4 regions of the Serratia sp. GW822-FHT06D09 genome follow, and region 3 is predicted to be linked to each of the others. Evidence: predicted binding sites of a transcription regulator. Region 3 holds the regulator's gene; each other region holds the start of a gene.

Region 1 (3,130 bases), on a different contig from region 3:
CTCGGTAATTTATAGCCTAAATAGGAAATTTATTCCCCGTAAACTCGATCTGGTAATACATCCTCAGGGCCAGGCCCGATTCAACCACAGACCATGACAAGGGTTTATTGATGAGCATAAACAAACCAAGGGTGCTGATTACCGGCGCCACCGGCCAGATAGGCGGCGATACTTTGCGTAACCTGCAGGCAGACACCACCATTGCGCTGGTGGCGGCGGTACGCTCCCCGAAAAAAGCCGAGCCTTTTACCGCTCAGGGCATCAGCACCGTTATTATGGATTTTGATCAAGAAGAAACGCTGGCGCCGGCGCTGCAGGGTATTGACCGCGCCTTTCTGGCGACCGGCTATACCGTCGACATGCTGCGCCAGAGCAAGGTGTTTCTCGATAAGGCGAAACAGGCCGGGGTGCAGCATATTGTGCACCTCGGTGCCTGCGGCCGCGACGACACCACCATTGCTCACTGGGCCTGGCATCAATTGATCGAACGTTATATTGAGGCATTGGGTTTCAGCTTTACGCATTTGCGGCCGGAGTGCTTTATGCAAAATCTGATCGGCTACGGTGGCATTCCCGCGGTGGTCAACGGCGTCATTCAGCAATACACCGGTGATGCTCCCTTCAGTTGGGTCGACGGCGAAGACGTCGCGCTGGCGGCAGCCTGTTCACTGCTGCACCCTGAACAGCATGCGGGCAAAACCTATCGACTGGGTTATGACGCCAAATCCTATGGCGAGATTGCGACCATGTTGACGGAAATACTGGGCCAGCCATTTCGCTATGAAGCGCTCGATTACCGGATTTTCCTGGAGAACATGCGGCAATCTGGCGCCGAAATGGCTTATATGAACTGCGTTGGCGACAATCTGCGCCGCATTGCCGAACGCGATATTCCCGGCGTTGAAGAAACCTTTGACAACTTCCCGACAATTGCCGGCAAAGAGCCGGTTCGTTGGCCAGAGTTTATCCGCAAACACCGGGCCGCTTTCGCCTATTAATTCCTTTTTTATCTGGCCCGTTTGGGGAAAACCAGGCGGGCTTTAGCTTTACATCTGCCCTGCGACACTTAGGCTCACCATCAGAAAAATTTTTTAAATATAAATTTATCAATCAGATAAAAACACACCCCGCCCGAAACGACATTGTGGAGATATTGTGAATTTGCACTTTCCTTACAATAAATGAGAATAGTTATCGTTATCATAATTATTCAATAATATTTGCACATACTTTCAGGGATAAGATGCATGATTTACACACACTCTTTCAAATTGAAACCAGGCGCGATTTTGCTGGCGGGATTAATTAGCGGGAGCGGCTATGCTGCCGATGATTTGGCAGCGGAAAGTGAGGAAATGGTAGTTTTGGCGCCGGCGGAAGAACAATTAAAACAGCAGCCTGGCGTTTCCATTATTACCGCCGAGGACATCGCCAAGGATCCGCCGGTCAACGATTTATCCGACATCATCCGCAAAATGCCCGGCGTGAACCTGACCGGCAACAGCGCCAGCGGCAGCCGTGGCAATAACCGCCAGATCGATATACGCGGCATGGGGCCGGAAAACACGCTGATTTTAATCGACGGCGTCCCCACCACGTCGCGCAATTCGGTTCGCTACAGCTGGCGCGGCGAAAGGGACACCCGCGGCGATACCAACTGGGTGCCGGCGGAAATGGTTGAGCGCATCGAAGTGCTGCGCGGGCCTGCGGCGGCGCGTTACGGTTCCGGTGCCGCCGGCGGCGTGATTAATATCATCACCAAACGCCCCACCAATGACTGGCATGGCAGCCTGTCGCTGTTTACCAATCAGCCTGAAAACGACAAGGAAGGCGCAACGAAACGCACCAACTTTAGCCTCAGCGGCCCGTTGGCCGGCGACGCGCTCACCATGCGCCTGTACGGCAACTTTAACAAGACCGACGCCGATGCGGCGGATATCAACACCGCGCAAAACGGTTCCTATGCTGCCGGTAGCGAAGGCGTACGCAACAAAGACGTCAACGCCCTGTTCTCGTGGAAAATGACCCCGACGCAGATCCTCGATTTTGAGCTGGGCTATAGCCGCCAGGGAAATATCTACGCCGGTGATACCCAGTACAGCAACGGTAATCTCAGCCCGAACGATCTGGTTTCGTCGCTGTACGGACAAGAAACCAACCGCCTGTATCGCCAGACTTACGGCATCACCCATAACGGCATCTGGGATTGGGGCCAGTCACGCGTCGGCGTTTACTACGAAAAAACCAACAATACCCGTCTTCAGGAAGGCTCTACCGGGCGTGTCGAAGGGATGATCAATAGCGACCAATTCAACACCAGTCGGCTGAAAAATGTCAGAACCACCGGTGAAGTGACGCTGCCGCTCAACCTGTGGTTCGAACAAACCATGACCCTGGGGGCAGAGTGGAACCGTGAGCAGCTCGACGATCCGGCCTCTATGCAGGTCACCGATGCCAGCGGCGTCACCATCGGCGATATCTCCGGCGATCCTTCCGGACGCAGCGCCAAAAACAGCGCGGAACTCAGCGCCCTGTACTTCGAAGATAATATCGAAGTCTTGCCCGGCACCCTACTGATCCCCGGCATGCGTTTTGATTATCACAGCAAATTCGGCAGCAACTGGAGCCCAAGCCTGAATGCCTCGCAGGAACTTGGCGACCATTTCAAACTGAAAGCCGGGATCGCCCGCGTCTTCAAAGCCCCAAACCTGTATCAGTCCAGCGAAGGCTACCTGCTGGCCACCCGCGGCAACGGCTGCCCGGACAACATTGCCACGGGGAGCTGCTACCTGATGGGCAATGCCGACTTGGATCCGGAAGTCAGCATCAACAAAGAAGTCGGCCTGGAGTTCACCTATGAAGGGTTCAACGCCGGTATTACCTATTTCCGTAACGATTATAAAAACAAAATCGTTTCCGGGACCGATCTGGTGGGCTACGCCTCTAACGGCTACAACATTCTGCGTTGGGAAAACGGCGGCAAGGCGGTAGTGGAAGGGCTTGAAGGCAACCTGGTGATACCGGTAGTGAAAGATCGGCTGAACTGGCGTACCAACGCCACCTATATGATCACATCGGAAAATAAGGATACCGGGAACCCGCTTTCCGTGATCCCGAAATACACCGTTAA
Region 2 (3,130 bases), on a different contig from region 3:
CAACGCATACTGCGCGGTGCCTGCGTAGCTGGAGCCGAGGTTCCATGAGCCATAAAGTTGGCTGGCGTTCGGGAACTGCGCACCGCGTTTGTACTGGAGATAAGTCATCAACGTCGGCGTCAGATTGTACTGGAAGCTGAGTGACGGCAGGACCTGGGTATCGGTGTTGCTTTTGCCGTACAGCGTTTCCAACTCGGACTCCGTCAGCACCGTGCTGCCGGTAGTCAGGCTGCTCAGATTCTGCGGCTTGGTGCTTTGGTGAGCCACGCGCACACCCGGCACCACGGCAAAGCCGTGCCCGTCGAGATCAAACTGGATCCTGTCCTGCACGTAACCGCCCAGCACATAGCTGCGACTGTCGGACTCCGGCTGCATGATGGCGGTAAATGCACTGGGTGCAGGCTCTTCACGGAACGGTCGCTCGGTATCGGTCAACCTTGCATTGAGTCCCCCGCTCAGCGTGTGCCGTCCCCATGTTTTGGCTATCTGGGTTTCAAAACCATAGGTGTTGACGTTGTAGTCGGAGTAAACCCGTTCCATGCTGCCAGTGCTGGTGGGCATATAGGTGTTGTCATGCGCCTGAGTCTGTTGGTAATAGACTTTTGAGGTCAGGGTATCGACAAAATCGTTGTACGGCGTCCATTCATCTTTCAGGCTCACTCCCCAACGGCGCGTATTGCTTTGCTGTTGGGCGGTCCCCAGAATGGCGCTGCCGGCCGAGTTCCAACTGTCGTAATGGGTGTGGTTGGTTTTGTCATAGTAATCCACCGTGCCCGTGAGTTTGTGCTCGTCGGTCGGTTGCCAGATACCGGAGGCCATCAGCGCATTGGTGTGCCAGTTGGCCGGATAGGCCTGGTGGGTGCCGCTGTTATTGCGCGTTTCCTGGCCGTCACGGCGACTGTAAACAAACACCCCGCGCAGTTGTTCATCGCCCGCAGCGGCGGTAATGCCATTGTGCCAGCTGCGATTGGACGAATCGTAATCGCTCTGGTAACCAAAGTAGGACTGTTTGGTGGGGGAAAGGTACTGATCGGCTGATTTCGGTAAAAACGAAACGGCGCCGCCAATAGAAGTGTTACTGCGTTCAATCGAGGTTGCGCCCGATTCGATCTCCACCTGGCCGTACATGTAAGGGTCGATATAGTCCCTGCCGATGCCAAAGGTATTGAGCCCGGCGCGGCTGACGTAGCTGCGTCCGGTGGCATCAGGCTGTGGAATGCCGTCGACGTCCAATCCGACGCGATTGCTCTCCAGGCCACGGATGTTATAACCGGTATACCCGCTGCGATCGAAACCGCTTTTCCCCGATGATGAGCCCCCGCTGACACCGGTGGCACTGATCAAGGGTTCGTAGCGCATAATCGAGCCGAAATCATTGCCCCCTTTTTTCTGCATGTCTTGCGCGGTAATAGTGGTGATTGTCCCCGATTTATTTTCAATAACCGGCGCCACTACCGTTATTTCTTCTTCACTTTGCGTGGTCTTTTCTAATGAGGTTTTCTTAACTTCCGCATTGGCGTTAAAGGCACTGGCGATTAACGCACCCCATAAGGCGGAATGCCCGATAATTCCCCGGCAATTAAAAGTTCTGCACATGTGTTAGCCCTGCATTAATTATTAGTATTCGCTCGCAGTTGCTTCACCACTCGGGTTTAACCGAGTTAAAAGGTATTAAAAGAAATTAATAATGCTAAAATAAAGGTCTTTCTTCGCAGACTCAGTAAATTGATAATAATGACAATGCTTACCATAAGCAACGTCGTTATAACCTTATTAAATACATTGATGAGATACTTCCAAATCGCTTACGAAATCCTTACAAAGCGGCGTCGGCAGCCGATGTGGCGAAGAGACATTGTGGGATGCAGGGGAATAAAACCGTAATAAAACGGTGGGCATAGCCCACCGTGACAGAATTAAACAATAAAATCAGTGGCGGTATTTGCCTGGCCTACGATATTCACCAGGAAGTCTGGTGTCGCATGACCACTTATATTCAATGCCAATTCACTAAAATCACTTTGTGAATTATACGTCAACGTGGCCTCACCTGCCTGACCGCTGAAGCTGTCAACGAAATGAATAAAGTCGGTACCGTTATCGCCCTGATTAAAGAAAGACAGGTCAATCTTGTCGATACCGGTTTCAAAGTCGAGGATCTTATCCGGTGATTTGAACGGTGAATCGCTCACGGCGGAGAAAACAAAAATATCACTGCCGCTGCCACCGGATAACTGATCCTGCCCACCGCCACCGTAAATAACGTCGTTCCCCGCGCCGCCCTGAAGAATATTGGCGGCGTCGTTACCGACAATGACATCATTCCCCGAACCGCCAATGGCGTTTTCGATGACAGCGCCTACGGCAATGGAAATATTGCCCTTCAATCCGCCTACGTCAGAGAACGAGCCTTCGGTCAGATTAATACGCTGGTCTTGCGAGTACCCTGAGAAATCAAGGGTGTCGTTACCGCCCGCGTCCCAGACGGAGAAAATCAGTTTCTGGCTGCTGTCCGTCGCGGTGTAGAAATCTCTGCCGGAATTAGAGTTGAATCCATATACCGTGTCACCGGTGCGCGTGGTGGTATTGGCACCATATAAATACTGAATGGCAGCAATATCATCGACCAGCGGAGCCGCGGAATAATAACCGCCGTGATCGCCGCCGGTGACAGATTCATCCCAATAGCTCATCACGCTGAACTGGCGAGTATCTTCGGCGTAGGTAGCCTTGGCATAACTCGGGCTTTGTCCGGCATTGTAAACCCCTGGGTGATCCAACCCTAAAGTGTGCCCCAATTCATGGGTGATGCTCAGGCGGCCATAGTTGCCCAATTCAGGATGTAAATTGGCATAAACACCATCACGGGGATCTGCATAGTCGTAATTAATATTGAACCAGCTTTGACCGTCGGTATTATGCCCGCGATAATCCGTACCTGCGCCGGTAAAAGGTTTAATCGCATAAGCCTGACCGTCGCCCTCATAATTACCAAAGGTAATGTTGGACTTTTGCCCTGGGGCTACCTCGACGAAATTAAGGTTCGCCACATCGGCCCAAGACTGCAGGGAAAGCTTGGCCTGCGCTTTTTGATCGGCGGTAAAGGCGCTAAGGCCGGTGTCTTGGCTGG
Region 3 (3,130 bases):
AAGCCTGAGTCGCGCCAGGCCCAACAAATGGGCCGTTTCCCTCCCAAAGTCACCATCTGATGAAAAAACGCGCTAAAGATAACGGCTTAGCGCGTTTTCGGCTCAGTTAAGCATTGTCGTCGCTCTACCTGCTGGGGTAATATGGCGCGCTATAATTTTACCGCCGTGCCGAGCGTGTTCGCTAACGTCAGGCTGGGGTGAATTTGGGTTAGGGTTTATTGGCCCGAAGTGTGTTAACCGAACCGTCCGGAAGCGTGTAAGCGCTTTTTGATGCAAACTCCCTTGCAGTACCGCTACCTATGGCAAAAGAACAAACGGATCGCACGACGCTGGATCTGTTCGCAGATGAACGCCGTCCGGGGCGCCCGAAAACCAACCCGCTATCCCGAGATGAACAGCTTAGAATCAATAAGCGTAATCAGCTTCGACGCGATAAAGTCCGTGGCTTACGGCGTGTGGAACTGAAGATCAACGCGGATGCGGTGGACGCCCTGAACAAACTGGCGGAACAGCGTAATATCAGCCGCAGCGAGCTTATTGAGCAAATGCTGCTGGCACAACTGGCGGACGAGCAGCCAGAACATTGATCATTGCAGCCGCACATGCGGCGCGGCGTTAAGGATGACGCCCGATCAACACCGCTTTATTCCACCCGGCATCGCATTAAAGTGATAAATACCCGGGGTAAATTTCTGGCATGATACGCACTTACCGGTAAGAGATAATCTCTTGCCATGGCATCATTTTAATCGGTGTTATCGTAGTCTACGCTAACATCGTGAATGCAATTTATTGAATTTAAAGGTTATACGCGATATGGCTAATGTAGGCATTTTCTTTGGCAGCGACACTGGCAATACCGAAAACATTGCCAAGATGATCCAGAAAATTCTTCAGCAGCAGTTTGGTAAAGAGGTGGCTGAAATTCATGACATCGCCAAAAGCAGCAAAGAAGATCTGGAAGCTTTCGATATCCTGCTGCTCGGTATCCCAACCTGGTACTACGGCGAAGCGCAGTGCGACTGGGACGATTTCTTCCCAACGCTGGAAGAAATTGACTTCAACGGCAAGCTGGTTGCGCTGTTCGGCTGTGGCGATCAGGAAGACTACGCAGAGTATTTCTGTGATGCGATGGGTACCATTCGCGACATCATTGAACCGCGTGGCGCCGCGATCGTAGGCCACTGGCCGACCAAGGGTTACCACTTTGAAGCGTCCAAAGGCTTGGCCAACGACAGCCATTTCATCGGCCTGGCCATTGACGAAGATCGCCAACCTGAGCTGACCAACGAACGTGTTGAAGGCTGGGTAAAACAAATCGTCGAAGAGCTAAGCCTGGCCGAAATCGTCGGGTAACGCCAAAGGTTGAACAAAAGCCCTGCAAAGTGCATAGTGTGCCGGCAGGGCCATCATTGGCAGTACAAATTACTGCAATAGAAGCTACAGATTTGTAACTTCCCACACCATCAAGGTAGACTGAGTTTCCGGTTTATCCCATTCATCAAGACGTTGCATGTATAACATGCAATTGTGCAATTATAGCTTTGTTAACAACCGGCGGTTTCCATTTAGAGCAACCGGTTCTATAATGAGACGCAATTAACTCTTTGTGCCGACCGATGCCAAAGGCGAGAACGCCTCAACTTGATTAGCATAGTAACAGGACTGAATCCGCATGACTGACAACAACACCGCATTGAAGAAGGCCGGCTTAAAAGTCACGCTTCCGCGACTCAAAATCCTGGAAGTACTGCAAAATCCGGAATGCCATCACGTCAGTGCGGAAGATCTGTACAAAAAACTGATAGATATGGGCGAAGAAATTGGCCTGGCTACGGTTTACCGCGTACTGAACCAATTTGATGATGCCGGCATTGTGACCCGTCACAACTTCGAAGGCGGCAAGTCCGTGTTCGAATTGACCCAGCAACATCACCACGATCACCTGATTTGCCTGGATTGCGGCAAAGTGATCGAATTCAGCGATGAGTCTATCGAAGTGCGTCAGCGTGATATCGCCAAACAACACGGCATCAAGCTCACCAACCACAGCCTGTACCTGTACGGCCACTGTGAAACAGGTGACTGCCGCGAAGACGACACCCTGCACGACAAAAAATAATGTCCTAACCGGCATTGAAAACCGCCTTAACGGCGGTTTTTTTGTGCCTGCGATAATAGGATAAAAAATCCCCGGACAGGCCGGGGAAAGTTCACAGCGTTAAATACAACAATTGCAGCGGCACTTCTCTACAGCACTTCTCTCGCTTCCCACTTACACTCACAGCACTCCCCCACCCGCCGACACGCGGATGAGCAAACCTCTTCACAGCTCATACTCAAGAAACAGCAACCGATCAAAAAACAGCGACCAGGCGTGATCGAATACACCTCGAACACGGAACCCCTTGTTCAGATAGATTTGGCTGGCATCACTGCGTTGCCATACGCACAGCACGATATTTTTCGCCTGGTGCTGTTGTGCTCGCTGCCTTATCTGCGCAAACAGCTGGTTAAAATGCCCTAGCCCGCGGAATTGGCTCTCAATCGCCAGACTGCAGATGAAATAGTCATCCTCAGTGCACTGGCTTTGGACAAAGCTGTCATAAGCCTCATCAAGCGGCCTTATTTCATCGCGATAATGATAATCCGCTTCTATGCCATACAGCTCGCTAATGGTGGCCGCATTAAAAAAACCGACAAACTCTCCACGCCGATCGTAAGCTACCGTGATCAGCCCCAGATAAGGCTCAATATTTTGCGCCTGCTGTAATGACACCAGATCCAGCCCGGCTCGATTGCCAACAGAACAGTACTCAAGGTAGCTGGTACTGAAAATCAGCTTCGCCATACGGGTTTTATCTGTTTCACTCGCCTGGTGTCCAGGCAGAAAATGCAATGCCCCACCCGGCTCCGGCAAAACCGCCCCCCCTACCCCAGCGGTCGGACACCAGTAATTACCCGCCGTAATCTGCCGCCGGTTATCGGCGATCAGGTACTCGCCAAATAGCTGGTTTACCCGATCAAGCGTGCGGTCATGGGAAAGTACGGAATAATAGTGGTAATGGTCAATATCGGAACGGATCTGCGCTGGATAGGCCATACGCGGCACTTCATCAACGGTAAATAT
Region 4 (3,130 bases), on a different contig from region 3:
ATGCTCAAGCAGCTGGGTTTCACCCTGGCGGTTCCGTCTGACAAGCTGAACAACAGCCGCAGCATGGGTATGCGAAAGGACATCATTCAGCTCGCCGGGGAAAACCTGGCGGAAGGGCTGAACGGCCAGACGCTGATGCTGTTTGCCAACAACGAAAGCGATGCGCAGCGGCTGATGGCCAATCCTTTCCTCGCTCACCTGCCGGCGGTGCAGCATAAGCGGGTTTATGCGCTGGGCAATGACACCTTCCGACTGGATTACTACAGCGCCAGCAACCTGCTGACGCTGTTGGAAAAACAGTTTATTTCTCAGTAGATCCCGCGGCGGGCTGGAGATCGCTTTCCTGCCCGCCAAGGCTCACCTGACGCAGACCTTTCATCGCGAACGCCAGTACCACACCCAGTACCGCCACGCCAAAACCGAAGCTGGTTGAAGTCATGGCCGGCAACATAAACGCCCCCATCGCCCCCAGCAGCAGGGCACCCAATGCGTCCCCCACCACGTTTTGCGCCGTCCACAGGCCATTAATGCGCCCCAGGAAAGCATCCGGCGTCAGGTTCTGAATCAGCCCGTACTGCAGTAATGAGTTCAATGCGCTCAGGTAGCCAAACACCACCAGGAAGAACAGTGCCAGACCGTACCAGGGCATCAGGCCGAACAGGCCGATAGCGACAAACGCGCCAATCGCCGTCATCAGCATCATCCAGCCCGGCCGCGCCACGTGCGCCACCCGGCCACTGGTAAAGGCGCCAATTGCCGCGCCCAGCGGCACGGCGGAATACATAAAGCCCAGCTGCGCCGCACTGACCTGCCACATGCCGGACATCGCCGGGTACAGCACTCGCACCGCGCTGGCCATGGTCAGCAACGCGCCGATCAGCGCCACCATGCCAATCACCCGGTTACGAAACAGGAAGCCAAATCCGCCGGCCAGTGCGCGCAGCGGATGCTCACGCGGCTGAGGGGGTGGCAACAGCTGTGGCAGCTGCAATAAAGGGATCAACGTCAGCAAGGTGCCGAAGGCCGCCAAAGCGTAGTTCCAGGTCACGCCGGCGTTGGCAATCACCAACCCGCCGATCGCCGGGGAAAGAATGGAGCCAAAACGCACCGTCAGCATGCTGATGGCACCGGCCTGAACGATATTTTCACGCCCAACCAGCGCAGGTGTCGCCGCCAGCAACGCCGTCACGCCTACCGCCCCGAAGAACCCGTCCCAAACCGCCAGCAGATAAATCAGCGTTAATGACGGCGCAGGTAAAGCGGCATTTAAACAAAGACCGATAAACCCAATACCGCAGGTGGAACGGGCAAAGAGGATCAGACGGCGGCGCTCGTAGCGGTCAGCCAGTACGCCCCCCATCAGCAAACCGGCAAACATGCCGCTGCCGGCCAGCGTCACGGACAACCCGACCAGCAGCGTCGACCCGGTCAGGGCCTGGATCTGCACCGGGATGGCAATGGCCATCAGCCCGAGCGCCAGAATGGAAATAAAACGCGCGCAGAACACAGCGCGAAAGGCGCTATTGGTCTTAAGCAGGCCAAAATCAAGCAAAATAGAGGGCTTACTCATTAGCTTTCTCACCACAACTAAAGAAAAGGGGCAGCGTCTGTGCTGCAATAGCGAAGGGACTCATGGTACCATAGATGAAAACAATCAATAATGATAATAAATATCATTCATATTCAATCAAATAATGGATTGTTATGTTACGGATTACACGCAATTGCACACCGTCCATTCCGCTGTCCAGGGATCGTCTTGCGGGTGGCACTCCCCGCTCATTTCGTCGCAAGCTGCTTGGCTTGCTGATTGCCGTTTGCGCCCTGTTGGTCGTCATGCTGCTCAGCCTGTCGCTCGGTGCCAAATCTATCCCCTTCGACACGGTTATCCAGGCGCTCAACGGCCAATGTAGCGGCGCCGACTGCACCATCATTACCAACGCCAGGCTGCCGCGCACGCTGATCGGCGTGCTCGCGGGTATCGCCCTGGGCCTGTCCGGCGTGCTGATGCAAACCCTCACCCGCAATCCGCTGGCCGACCCCGGCATTCTCGGCGTTAACGCCGGCGCGGGGTTTGCCGTGGTATTGGGCATCACTTTCTTTGGTGCCGCTCACGTCGGCGAATATCTGTGGTTCGCCTTTGCCGGCGCGATGTTTGCCGCCCTGCTGGTGGCGCTGATCGGCGCATTGGGCGGCAGCAGCCTGAACCCGGTTCGCCTGACGCTGGCCGGCGTCGCGCTGGCGGCGGTGCTGGAAGGCATGACATCCGGCATTTCCCTGTTGAACCCGCTGGTGTTCGATCAGCTGCGTTTTTGGCAGGCCGGTTCGCTGGATATTCAAAATATGCAGGTGGTGCGCACCGTTGCCCTGCCGATCCTGCTGGGCACAGCAATCACGCTGTGGATGAGCAAATCGCTGAACAGCCTGAGTATGGGCAATGAGTTAGCCACCGCGCTGGGCACCGGCATCGTCCGCACCCAGTTGCTGGGGTTGCTGGCGATCACATTGCTGTGCGGTGGCGCCACCGCCGCCGTTGGTCCGATAGCCTTTGTCGGGCTGATGATGCCGCACATTGCCCGGCGACTGGCCGGCTCCGAGTTGCACTGGATGCTGCCGTGGACCTTGGTATTGACCCCTATCCTGCTGCTGAGCGCCGATCTGATCGGCCGCTTCCTGGTCGCCGGTGAACTGCGCGTTTCCATCGTCACCGCGCTTATTGGCGCACCGCTGCTGATCATGCTGGTGCGCCAACGCCATATGTTCAGGAGGCAGCGCTAATGTCGATGTCCGCAGCCCGTCTGATGGCCAACCACAAGATGCGTGCCTTGTCGCGCCCGGCGCTAACCGCGCTGCTGCTGTTGCTTGCCGCTCTGGCACTGGCGATTTATGCCCTGGGTTCCGGCGCTTTGTCGCTCAGCGCTCTGCAGGTGATTGACGCCTTACGCGGTGAAGGCCCGGCCAACCTGGCGGTGATCGTTACCCAGTGGCGTTTGCCTCGCGTGATAATGGCGCTGTTGTTGGGTGCCGCGCTCGGTATCAGCGGCGCCATCTTCCAATCGCTGCTGCGTAACCCGCTCGGCAGCCCGGACGTCATCGGTTTTAATACCGGCGCTTACAGCGGCGTACTGGT

The links. Region 3 encodes Fur, which represses iron uptake genes when iron is present. Its sites were predicted from a motif close to ATAATAATGAGAACNACTATCAA; they were not measured.
Region 1: a site for Fur is predicted at 1,182-1,204, ahead of AC1RKG_RS08765 (TonB-dependent siderophore receptor). Genes of this name have one in related genera too.
Region 2: a site for Fur is predicted at 1,729-1,751, ahead of AC1RKG_RS01945 (TonB-dependent receptor domain-containing protein). Genes of this name have one in related genera too.
Region 4: a site for Fur is predicted at 1,661-1,683, ahead of fepD (Fe(3+)-siderophore ABC transporter permease). Genes of this name have one in related genera too.

What each region holds. Positions count from the first base shown of each region.
Region 1 is NZ_JBXALO010000003.1:227,154-230,283, reverse strand. Features, by position in the region: gene AC1RKG_RS08770 (SDR family oxidoreductase) at 111-998, shown strand; gene AC1RKG_RS08765 (TonB-dependent siderophore receptor) at 1,248-3,130, shown strand, end outside.
Region 2 is NZ_JBXALO010000001.1:412,725-415,854, reverse strand. Features, by position in the region: gene AC1RKG_RS01945 (TonB-dependent receptor domain-containing protein) at 1-1,596, opposite strand, end outside; gene AC1RKG_RS01940 (serralysin family metalloprotease) at 1,917-3,130, opposite strand, start outside.
Region 3 is NZ_JBXALO010000005.1:45,625-48,754, forward strand. Features, by position in the region: gene ybfF (esterase) at 1-8, shown strand, start outside; gene ybfE (LexA regulated protein) at 300-587, shown strand; gene fldA (flavodoxin FldA) at 817-1,356, shown strand; gene fur (ferric iron uptake transcriptional regulator) at 1,676-2,122, shown strand; gene AC1RKG_RS13475 (glycosyltransferase) at 2,327-3,130, opposite strand, start outside.
Region 4 is NZ_JBXALO010000009.1:64,256-67,385, reverse strand. Features, by position in the region: gene fepB (Fe2+-enterobactin ABC transporter substrate-binding protein) at 1-315, shown strand, start outside; gene entS (enterobactin transporter EntS) at 302-1,570, opposite strand; gene fepD (Fe(3+)-siderophore ABC transporter permease) at 1,705-2,778, shown strand; gene fepG (iron-enterobactin ABC transporter permease) at 2,778-3,130, shown strand, end outside.